3 regions of the Nonomuraea sp. NPDC050153 genome follow, and region 2 is predicted to be linked to each of the others. Evidence: riboswitches for the same ligand, from Rfam matches in the RefSeq annotation. Region 2 holds a riboswitch; each other region holds the start of a gene.
What was found. A riboswitch is a leader RNA that binds a small molecule or an ion and turns the genes downstream of it on or off. The one in region 2 is predicted to bind thiamine pyrophosphate.
Positions count from the first base shown of each region.

Region 1 (3,598 bases), on a different contig from region 2:
GTCAAGGTGCTCGTGGCTCACCCTGGGCTCTCGGCGCCCCAGCTCGCCGACGCGTTCGGGACGGTCACCGGAGTCCGGGCGACCTTCTCGACCATGCACTTCCTGGAGATCTCGCCGGAGCGCGCGAACAAGGGCGAGGCCCTGCGATGGGCGGCCGCGCACCGGAGAGTCCCCCTTGCCGCCACGGCCGCGGTGGGGGACATGCCCAACGACCTCCCCATGCTCAGGAAGGCCGGGCTGCCCGCGGCCGTCGCCAACGCGCACCCCGAGGTCAAGGCGGCCGCCCGGATCCTGCTCCCCAGCAACGACGACGATGGCGTGGCCTCCCTGATCCACGCCATCCTGCTCAGGAGAACGATCGGCTGACGAGACCGGAGGAGCTCATGGCGCGGATGGAGTGGGTGCTCGGCAGCTGCCGCCTGCTGGCCGAGACCGCCGAGGAATTCGCCCGGACCCGTCCGTTTGCCGGCCTGACGATCGGCGCGGCCATCCATCTGGAGCCGAAGACCGCCACCCTCCTCCTCACGCTGCGGCAGGGCGGGGCGCAGATCGTCGCCACCGGCAACCTGATGACCACCCAGCAGGAGACGGTGGCCGTGCTGAGGGACCAAGGCGTCAACGTCGTCGGCGAGCGCACCGGCGACCCGGAGATCCACGCGGCCCACCTGCGCGAGGTCCTCGCCTGCCGGCCGGATCTCATCCTCGACAACGGCGGGGAGCTGTTCGCCCGGTTCCTGGAGGAGCCGTACGATTCGCTGCTGGGCGGGACCGAGGAGACCACCTCGGGGCGGGCGAGACTGCTGCCGCTGCGCGACCGCATCGCGCGGCCGCTCCTGGTGATCAACGACAGCCCGATCAAGCAGTTCGCCGAGAACGAGCATGCGGTGGGCCAGAGCGTGCTCGAGTCCTTCATGCGCATCACCAACCGGGCCACGAACGGGCTCCGGGTCACGGTCGTCGGCTACGGACCCTGCGGACGCGGCGTCGCCGGCAACTTCGGCCGCGCCCGTGCCCTCGTCTCCGTGCTCGACACGGATCCGGTACGGCGGCTCAACGCGCTGCTCGACGGCTTCGCGGTGCCGGAGCGGGAGCGGGCGATCTCGTCCGCCGAGCTCGTCGTGACCGTCACCGGCGCCGCGCGCGTCCTCACCGGAGCCGACCTCCGCCTGCTGTCCGACGGCGCGATCCTGGCCAACGCCGGTCATGTCCCGTGGGAGATCGACATGGCCGACCTCCTGGGCCATCCCGACGTGGTCGGCTCCGCGGAGCCGACGGAAGGCGTCACGAGCCTCGTCCTCGGCGACGGGAGGCGCGTTCACGTGCTCACCGGCGGGCACATGGTCAACCTCTCCGGCCCGCGCCCGCTGGGAAACTCGGTGGAATCGATGGATCTCGGATTCACGCTCCAGGCACGCTGTCTGGAGTCCATCGCAGGCGGGCTCGTACCGGTCGATCAGTGCGTCGTCCCCGTCCCCCGTGACATCGACGCGAAGGTGGCGCACGCCTACGTGACCCTTGCCAACCGGATTGGCTAGGGCCATTGGTCCCGAAAGTGAAGGACTTTCGTCCCTGGCGGGGCGATCCGGGCGGCGAGAAGTTGTTATTAGGCCTGTGAGACGAGCGAGGGAGCCCGACCCGAGAGCCTCTTCGGGGGAGCGAAGGAAAGGCTGAGAGGCCGGAGAGTCGAAGGACGAACCGGCGACCCCTAGCCACCTGATCCGGACCATGCCGGCGAAGGGAGAGCGCCTCACAGGTCTTCGCCATGTGCTGCGACTCCCCCCAGCAGACTCCCCCCAGCAGACTCCCACGGCAGAGGGCCGACGGCCCTGGCGGCCGGGGACCTTCGACCCTGACCGGAACCGTCCCGGGCGTGATGCGCTGGAGGCGGAGGTGGGTGTCATGGCCGTTCTCTCGGTGAAGCACGCGCTCGGTGTGGCGCTGGAGGCGGCGCGCTGGGCGCCGTCCGTGCACAACACGCAGCCCTGGACGTTCTCGGTGTCCGGGGAGGAGATCAGCCTGCGGGCCGACCCGGACCGGAGGCTGCGCGCCGGCGACGCCTCGGGCCGGGAACTGCTGATCAGTTGCGGTGCTGCCCTGTTCAACATGCGTACGGCGATGCGGTGCGAGGGCTTCGAGCCGGAGGTGCGCACCCTGCCGGACCCGGACCGCCCGTCGTTGCTCGCCACGCTCAAGCCGGGCGGCGAGACGCATACCGACGAGGCGACCAAGGCTCTCGGCGGTGAGATCGAGTGCCGTCGCACCCACCGGGCGGGCTTCGCCGAGGTGCCGGTGCCGGACGAACTGGTCGAGCGGCTGGTCCGCGCGGCCATGGAGCACGGCGCCAAGCTGACGCCCATCCGCTCCCCGGAGGCGTTGCGGGTCGTCGCCTCGCTCACCCAGGCCGCGCAGGGCGTGCAGGCGCAGAACCGTCGCTTCACCCTGGAGATGATCCGCTGGGGGCAGCCGCCCGGCAGCAGCCGCAGGGACGGGGTTCCGGCGGAGGGCTACCCGCGTCAGGCCGTACGGACCGATCCGGACTTCCCGCAGCGTGACTACGCCTGGCAGCACGACTGGGGCAGCCAGGCCGACCAGCGAGCGGCGGCGTCCGTCGGGGTCGTGGCGCTGCTCACCACGCGGGGCGACAGCCGCCGGGAGTGGATCGACGCCGGGCAGGCGCTGCAGCACATCCTGCTGCACGCCTCCGCGTACGGGGTCAGCGCCGCCTTCCACACCCAGGCGCTGGAGATGGACCTGCTGCGCGAGTTCCTGCGGCACGAGCTCTGCTCGGACGAGTACCCGCAGATGATCATGCGGCTCGGCGTCACCTTCGACGACAAACCGTCGGTCCGCCGCAACCTGTCCGAGGTCGTGATGTGAGAACCGGCACCGCGGCCGACGCCACGGACGAGGGCCTGGCCGACGCGCTCGCTCAGCTCATGGGACGGAGTTCCTCGATCTCGCATCCCCGGTAATACTCCGACACCCGCTGTTCGGTGGTCTCGATGTAGTCGTGGAGGGCCTGGCGGGAGCGGGCGAGCGTGTCGATGTGCTCGTCCAGGCCGTGCAGGCGCGCTCGCAGGGTGTCCAGGAGCTCGGGGCAGGGCTCCAGGTCGGGGGCCGTGCCGGTGGCGCAGGGCAGCAGGTACGCGATCTCCTGGGTCGACAGCCCGGCTTCGAGCAGCCTCCGGATCTGGGCCACGGTCAGGACGGCGTCGTCGCCGTACTCGCGGTAGCCGTTGGCGCCGCGGCCGGGCTCCAGCAAGCCCTGGGCCTCGTAGTAACGCAGCTGATGCGTGTTAATCCCGGTCTGCCGGCTCAACTCGCCGATCAGCATGTCGCTCCCCCTTGACCTTCATACCGGTATGAACGTTGAGGATTCTGCCATGACCACCAACAACACTCCCGTGACCGTCATCGGCCTCGGACTGATGGGCCAGGCGCTGGCCGGGGCGTTCCTGCGCGACGGGCATCCCACGACCGTGTGGAACCGTACGGCGGCCAAGGCCGACCAGCTCGTGGCCCAGGGCGCGAAGCTCGCCGACTCGGTCGGCGACGCCGTCGCGGCCGGCTCGCTCGTGATCGTCTGCGTCACGGACTA
Region 1 covers NZ_JBITJQ010000035.1:66,588-70,185, forward strand. Annotated here, with positions in the region: gene ACIBQ1_RS50050 (HAD family hydrolase) at 1-366, shown strand, start outside; gene ACIBQ1_RS50055 (adenosylhomocysteinase) at 384-1,535, shown strand; TPP riboswitch at 1,640-1,757, shown strand; gene ACIBQ1_RS50060 (Acg family FMN-binding oxidoreductase) at 1,900-2,877, shown strand; gene ACIBQ1_RS50065 (MerR family transcriptional regulator) at 2,930-3,334, opposite strand; gene ACIBQ1_RS50070 (NAD(P)-dependent oxidoreductase) at 3,384-3,598, shown strand, end outside.
Region 1: another riboswitch for thiamine pyrophosphate. It lies ahead of ACIBQ1_RS50060 (Acg family FMN-binding oxidoreductase); the one in region 2 lies ahead of thiO (glycine oxidase ThiO).

Region 2 (3,598 bases):
CGCTCGTCGGCGATGACCTCCAGCTTGACCCAGTTCGTGCCGAGCGCCTCCCTGGCCAGCCGCGCCGTCAGCACGGCCTCGCCCGCGGTGAAGCAGCCCGCCGTGTTGGGGAGCACCTTGATGTCCCGCTCGCGCAGCACGTCCAGGACGGACCCGGGGGCGCTCGGGTCGAGCCGCCGCATGGCCACCGTGGTCAGCTCGGTGCCGGACGCGGCCAGCGCCTGGTCGAGCACGTCGAGCGAGGGCGCGCCGCCGGTCCCCATGATGAGCCGGGAGGAGAACTTCTCCCCGGCGATGATCAGTTCATCCACCTTGCACCGCCGTCAGAACCTCCACCCGGTCACGGTCGCTGAGCGCCGTCGTCTCCCACGAGCTCCGCGTGACCACCTCGTCGTTGACGGCCACGGCCACCCCGGTGGTGGCCGTGGTCAATGTGCGTACGGCCTGCGCCACGGTCATGCCGTCGGTCACCTCGTGCGAGGCCCCGTTGATCGTCACAATCATGAAATTTCCCGAAATCTCCCAGGCGTGCACAACGCCGCCAGCTCGCCCTCTTCGCCCAGCAGGATGTCCGCCGTGAGCGGCGCCAGGAGCACGCCGCCCCGGTGGTGACCGGTGGCCAGCGTCAGCCCCGGGGTGCGGCTCGGGCCGATGAGCGGCAGGTTGTCCGGCGTACCCGGACGCAGCCCGGCCACCACGTCGGCGACCTCCAGCTCGGTGACGCCCGGCACCAGCTCCCTGGCGTCCCGCAGCAGCTCGTAGAGCCCGCCCGCGGTCACCCTGGTGTCGAAGCCCATCTCCTCCTGCGTCGCCCCGACCACCAGCTCGCCGTCACCCCGGGGGACGAGATAGACCGGCGTGCCGTGGACGGTGCCGCGCACGCACCGCGTGAGCAGTGGCTGCGGCGAGCGCAACCGCATGATCTGCCCCTTCACCGGCCGCACCGGCACCTCGGCCAGCCCGGCGCTCCACGCCCCGGCCGCCAGGATCACCCGCTCCGCCGGCAGCTCGGATCGCCGGCCGTCGCCGCCGGGCGGCTCCAGGCGTACCCCCGTGACCCGGGCGCCGTCGCGCAGCAGCTCGCCCACCCGGGCCCGTACCAGCGGGACTCCCTGCCGGTCGAGCGCGGCCAGCAGCGCCGCCGTCACGCGGCGCGGGTCCACCCAGGAGTCGCCGGGGGCCAGCAGCCCGCCCCGCGCCGAGGGGGCCAGCATGGGCTCCAGGCGGCGGCACTCGCGGCCGGTCAGCCGCTCGACGGGCAGCTCCAGCTTCTCCAGGTACGCGGCCAGCTCGTCCAGCGCGGCCAGGTCGTCCGCCCCGAACGCCACGTCGAGCGTCCCCTCGGAGCGCAGGTCCAGGGCCTCGGGGCCGGCCAGCCCCGCGTCGGCGGCCAGCTCGGCGGCGAAGGCCGGCCAGCGGCGCAGCGACGCCACCCCGAGCCGCAGCAGCGGCGCCTCGGTGTAGGTGACCTCGCTGATCGGCGCCAGCATCCCCGCCGCCGCGTGCGAGGCCCCCGAGGCGGGGGCCGGGTCCACCAGGGTGACGGGCCGCCCCGCGCGGGCCAGCCGCCAGGCCGCGGAGAGCCCGACGACCCCGCCGCCCACGATCACATCCATCCGCGCTCCCTTCGCCGGCATGATCCGGATCAGGTGTCTTGCGGTCGAAGGCCCGATGGCAGCCTTCCTCTCAGCCCGGTCACGGCCGGACTCCCGCGCGTCTTACGTCCTCCAGCCTACGGCCTCGCTGCGACGCCCCGACACCGCCCCACGTTAGGGTCATGAACGTGAACCGAGTCGTGGTGGTGGGAGCTGGGCTGGCCGGAGTGCGCACCGTGGAGGCGCTGCGCACGCGGGGGTTCGAGGGGAGGGTCACGCTGATCGGGGAGGAGCGGCATCGCCCCTACGACCGTCCGCCCCTGTCCAAGGCCGTGCTGTTCGGCGACGCCGACACCAGCTTCGTCGACACCGACCTGGCCGCGATCGACGTGGAGTTCCAGCCCGGGGTCAGCGCCAAGGCGCTGCGGGAGGGGGTCGTCGAGACGACCGAGGGCGAGATCGGCTACGACGGGCTGGTCATCGCCACCGGCGCCGAGCCGATCAGGCTGCCCGGCGACGGCCCGCAGCACGTGCTGCGCACGCTCGACGACGCCCACGAGCTCAGGGCCATGCTCGTCCCCGGCGCCCGCGTCGCGGTCATCGGCGCCGGCTGGATCGGCGCGGAGGTGGCCACGGCCGCCCGCCGCGCCGGGTGCGCGGTGACCGTGATCGAGGCCGGCCCGGCGCCGCTCGCCGCGGCGGTCGGCGCCGGGATCGGGGCTCGCACCGAGCGCTGGTACGACGGCATCGACCTGCGGCTCGACACCATGGTCGACTCCGTGGACGAGGGCGGCGTGCGGCTGGTGGGCGGCGAGTTCGTGGACGCCCACGTGGTGGTCACGGGCATCGGCGTGCGCCCGGCCGTCGAATGGCTCACCGGCGCCGACATCGACCTGCACAACGGCGTCGTCGTGGACGAGCACCTGCGCGCCTCCCTCCCGAACACGGTGGCCGTCGGCGACTGCGCCGCCTGGTGGTCGCGTCGCTGGCAGACCAGGCTCAGGGTCGAGCACTGGGACACCGCGCTCAACGCCCCGGAAGTGGCCGCCGCGAGCCTGCTGGGCGAGGACGTCGCGTACGATCCCGTTCCGTACTTCTGGTCGGAGCAGTTCGGACATATGGTGCAATACGCCGGTCATCATTTGGCAGGGGAACGGCTGATCTATCGCGGCGAGCCCGAGGGCAAGTGGTCGGCCGTCTGGCTCACGGCCGACGACGTTCCCGCAGCGGTGCTCGCCGTGGACCGGCCGCGGGACCTCGTACAGGGGCGTAGAATCATCGGCGCCGGACACCGTCTCGACGTGGAACGCCTGGTAGATCCAGAAGTCTCCCTACGGGATTGTGTTGTTTGAGCAAGCACGGCATGTGGTAGTTGTGGTTTCGTGACGCTTTCTGTTGCACAGATCGACCGGGAGACCGACCAGCTCGTCGACGAGTGGCTCACTCTCCCCGAAGTGGCCTCGCGCCTCGACCTTTCGATCGGGCGGGCCAAGCAACTCCTCAAGGACCACAAGCTGCTCGGCGTTCGCCGGGGGAGCGGCGGGCCGCAGGTGCCCGCGGTGTTCCTCGATGGAAAGGATGTGAGGAAGGGCCTGCCCGGCACGCTGACCGTGTTGCTGGACGCCGGCTACGACGACGTCGAGTCGCTGCGCTGGCTCTTCACCCCCGACGAGTCCCTGCCCGGATCGCCCATCGAGGCGATCAAGGCCGGCCGTCACACTGAGGTCAAGCGGCGTGCCCAAGCCCTCGGTTTCTGAGGCCCGCCTCTATCTCTGCACCGACGGCCGCCGCGACCGCGGCGACCTCGCGGAGTTCCTCGACTCGGTGCTGGCCGGCGGCGTGGACATCATCCAGCTGCGGGAGAAGGGTCTGGAGGCTCGCGACGAACTCGCGCTCCTCGAAATCTTCCGCGACGCCTGCGACCGGCACGGCAAACTCCTGGCCGTCAACGACCGGGCGGACATCGCCTACGCCGCCCGCCCCGACGTGCTCCACCTGGGGCA
Region 2 covers NZ_JBITJQ010000001.1:123,043-126,640, forward strand. Annotated here, with positions in the region: gene ACIBQ1_RS00630 (thiazole synthase) at 1-311, opposite strand, end outside; gene thiS (sulfur carrier protein ThiS) at 304-504, opposite strand; gene thiO (glycine oxidase ThiO) at 501-1,616, opposite strand; TPP riboswitch at 1,606-1,723, opposite strand; gene ACIBQ1_RS00645 (NAD(P)/FAD-dependent oxidoreductase) at 1,778-2,947, shown strand; gene ACIBQ1_RS00650 (Rv2175c family DNA-binding protein) at 2,978-3,352, shown strand; gene thiE (thiamine phosphate synthase) at 3,330-3,598, shown strand, end outside.

Region 3 (3,598 bases), on a different contig from region 2:
GGCGTTGTGCTCGGCGGTCAGCTCGCTCGGCACGATCGGCGCCCGGCGCCCGAGCATCTCCTCCGCCGTCCACCCGAACAGCCGCTCGGCCGCCTCGTTCCAGACCAGTACGCTCTGATCCCGGTCGACGACCACGACGGCGTTGGGCGAACCGGCGAGGGCAGCACGAGCGATCTCGTCGTCACTACCGGCCCATTCGTCCCCCACTACTCCATAGTGCACGTGGCGTGGTGAGTGCGTCGGGCGATCCGTCCGATACGCTGCGGGCACGGTGATTCTCGGCGGGTGGGGAGGGTGGTGGCATGTCGAGCGGCGATCTCGATGCCCTGTTGCGTGTGACCTCCAGCACCTATCGAGGTGAGACGCATCCTGACGTCGCGTTCGGCACCTATGACGGGGCCGTCGGCAGGCTGGTGCTCGCGGTGACCGGCAAGGGGGTCGCGGCGTGCAGCTTCGAGCCGGAAAACGCCGTGTACGAGCTGGTCACAAGGCATGTGGGCACGTTCATCGGGCCGGACCCGAGCCGGCTCGACCCGGTGCGCAGAGAGTTGGACGCCTACTTCTCCGGCCGCCTGCGCGCGTTCACCACGCCCGTCGATCTCGTGCTGGCGACGTCTTTCGCCCGTACGGTGCTGCAGAAGACGATCGCGGTCCCGTACGGCACCACCACGACGCTGGAGGAGATCGGCGCGAGCATCGGCCGGCCGCGCGCGCTGCGGGCGATCGGCAACGCGCTGGCCTCCAACCCGGTGAGCGTGATCGTGCCGTGCCACCGGGTGGTGCGCGAGGACGGCGCGCTCGGCGACTACGCGGGCGGCGCGGCGGCCAAGCAGCACCTGCTCAACGTCGAAAAGCGCGCGTCGACCAGCCGATCAGCAGGGTGACCAGCGCGGCGACGATGGCCGCGCCGAGCGCCCCGTTCATCCACGGCTGCCGGGTGAAGCCGATGGCCTCGCGGACCGACTGCCAGAAGGCCCCCCACGGCGTGTCCGGGGGCGTGGCGGTCGCCAGCCAGTACGCCACGAAGCCGAGGGCCCACGGCACCAGCCTCGACCAGCGTGAGGGCGCGTCCTCCGCGGTGTTCCAGCCGCGCGAGCCGCCGAGCACGAAGTAGTCCACTGCCAGCACCGCGAACATCGGCACGAAGATCGCCCCGATCACCCCCAGGAACGCCCCGTACGAGTTGACGTCCACGACCAGGGCGATAGCGACGCTCAGCACGCCGATGGCGATGGAGAAGACGCGCCGGTCCACCCGCGGCATCAGGTTCTGCAGCGAGACCGTGGTGGAGTAGACGTTGGCGAACGACTGGTCGGTCTCACGCAGCACCAGGATCGCGAAGAACAGCGCGCCCAGCGGCACCGCCACGAACGGGCCGAACACCGACGTCGGATCGGCCGCCACCTTGTCCGCCCCCGCCAGGGCCACCGCGAACACGCCCAGGCCCAGGCAGGCCACCTGAGCCAGCGTGTAGCCGCCGACCACGCCGGTGAACGCGGCCCTGCTCGACCTGGAGTGCCGGGCGAAGTCGGCCGCCATCGGCACCCACGACACCGACAGCGCGATCACGTAGTCCACGGCCGGGGCGAACGCCGTCCAGGACCCGCCGGTGTGCGCGGGCGCCCTGGTCAGGAAGAACCAGGCGAACCACACCATCGACACGACCACGCCGATGGTGACGTACCGCCGCAGCAGCCTGACGGACCCGAGCGGCCAGATCGTGAGCGCCGTGGTCAGCACCCCCGCCGCGATCACCCACGCCTGGTACGGCACGGCGCCGAAGATCGCGCTGGCCGCCTTGGCGATCACCCACAGCTCGAACGCGGCCCAGCCGAGCATCTGGACGATGTTCAGGATCGTGGGGACGTACGAGATCTTCGCCCCGAACAGGCCCCGCAGCAGCACCATCGCGGGCTGCCCCGTCCGGGTGCCGGGCACGGCGGACAGGCCCACCATGGCGGTGCCGATCAGGCTGCCGACCACGGTCGCCAGGAGCGCGGCGGCCAGGCTGAGCGGAGCGTTGTCCAAGGGGTTGAGCAGGAGGGACGCCCCGGAGAAGCCCAGGAGGCTGACTCCGAGGTTCGCCCAGAGCGCGCCCTGGTCGAGCACGCCCAGGGTCTTCGGCGGCCGGCCTTCAAGAGTCAGCGGAACTTCGTCGACGACATGCGTCATCGCGCACTCCCTACGCCGGCATTACCCGGACAGGTTCAGGCGGTCGGCAGCGGATCTGTGGCTGCCCTCTCAGCCCGGCGAAACCCCGAGCTCCCGCGACAATCTGCAGTTGGCGCCCTCATCATGCCTTAATGACGGCGAAACCGCCACAGTGGGGCCTTCACCAAGATTTCACGCCACGAACGGCTGCCGCCCGGTCTCGCTGACCATCGGGCGGCGCGCGAACTCCCACGACTGCATGCCGCCGCCGACGTTGACGGCGTCGCGCCCCAGCTGGTTGAGCCAGGCCGCGACCTGCAGGGACCGGCCGCCCACCCGGCAGACGACGTAGACCGTGCGGTCGCCGGGCACCTCCTCGACCCGCCCTTGAATCTGGGTCATGGGGATGTGCACGGCCTCCGGGGCGTGCCCAGCGACCCATTCGTCCTGCTCACGGACGTCGAGCAGGTAAGCGTCTGCGGGAACGGCACTGGCCTCTATCTCAGGAACGGTCATGACTCCATCATCTCGCGCCTGGCGTCGTAGGCCGCACGCGCCGCGGCGATCTCCTCCTGGTGCGCCTCCGTCCAGGTGACCAGCGACTTGATGGTCTCGTGCAGCGTGCGGCCGAGCGGCGTGAGCGCGTAGTCCACCCTGGGCGGCACGACGGGGTGGACCTTACGGCTGACGAGACCGTCGCGTTCGAGCTGGCGCAGGGTCACGCTGAGCATGCGCTGGCTGACGCCGTCGATCTCGCGGCGGAGCTGGGTGAAGCGCAGGCTCTGGCAGTCGAGCAGGGCGATCACGAGCAGCGACCACTTGTCGGCGATGCGGTCGAGGATCTGGCGCACCTCGCAGTCCTCGCGGGTGTCCCACTGCCGCACGTCGTAGTCGTCGAGCGGTTCCGAAGTGCCTTCTTCCTCGGACTTCATTTGAGAAGGCGGGACAGGCGGCGGTCGGCGAGGGGCTTGCCGCCGGTCTGGCAGGTGGGGCAGTACTGCAGCGAGGAGTCCGCGAAGGACACCTCCCGGATCGTGTCGCCGCAGACGTCGCACGGCTGCCCCGTGCGGTTGTGGACCCGCAGCCCCGACTTCTTCTCCGCCTTGAGGTCCTTGGCCGCCAGCCCGTGCGCCCGCTCCACCGCCTCCCCCAGGGTGGTGACGATGGCCTCGTGCAGGTCGGCGATCTGCGCGTCCGTCAGCGTGGCCGCGATCTTGAACGGGGACATCTTCGCCGCGTGCAGCACCTCGTCCGAGTACGCGTTCCCGATGCCGGCGATGATCTTCTGGTCGCGCAGCAGCCCCTTGATCTGGGTGCGGCTGCCGCCCAGGATGCGTTTGAGCGCGTCGACGGTGAAGGACTCGTCGAGGGGGTCGGGGCCGAGGGCGGCGATGCCGGGGACCTCGTCCGGATTTTTGGTGACATAGACGGCAAGGCGCTTCTGCGT
Region 3 covers NZ_JBITJQ010000014.1:23,998-27,595, reverse strand. Annotated here, with positions in the region: gene ACIBQ1_RS30645 (ATP-binding protein) at 1-207, opposite strand, end outside; gene ACIBQ1_RS30640 (methylated-DNA--[protein]-cysteine S-methyltransferase) at 303-884, shown strand; gene ACIBQ1_RS30635 (purine-cytosine permease family protein) at 841-2,172, opposite strand; TPP riboswitch at 2,162-2,279, opposite strand; gene ACIBQ1_RS30630 (rhodanese-like domain-containing protein) at 2,344-2,667, opposite strand; gene ACIBQ1_RS30625 (winged helix-turn-helix transcriptional regulator) at 2,664-3,083, opposite strand; gene ACIBQ1_RS30620 (Fpg/Nei family DNA glycosylase) at 3,080-3,598, opposite strand, start outside.
Region 3: another riboswitch for thiamine pyrophosphate. It lies ahead of ACIBQ1_RS30635 (purine-cytosine permease family protein); the one in region 2 lies ahead of thiO (glycine oxidase ThiO).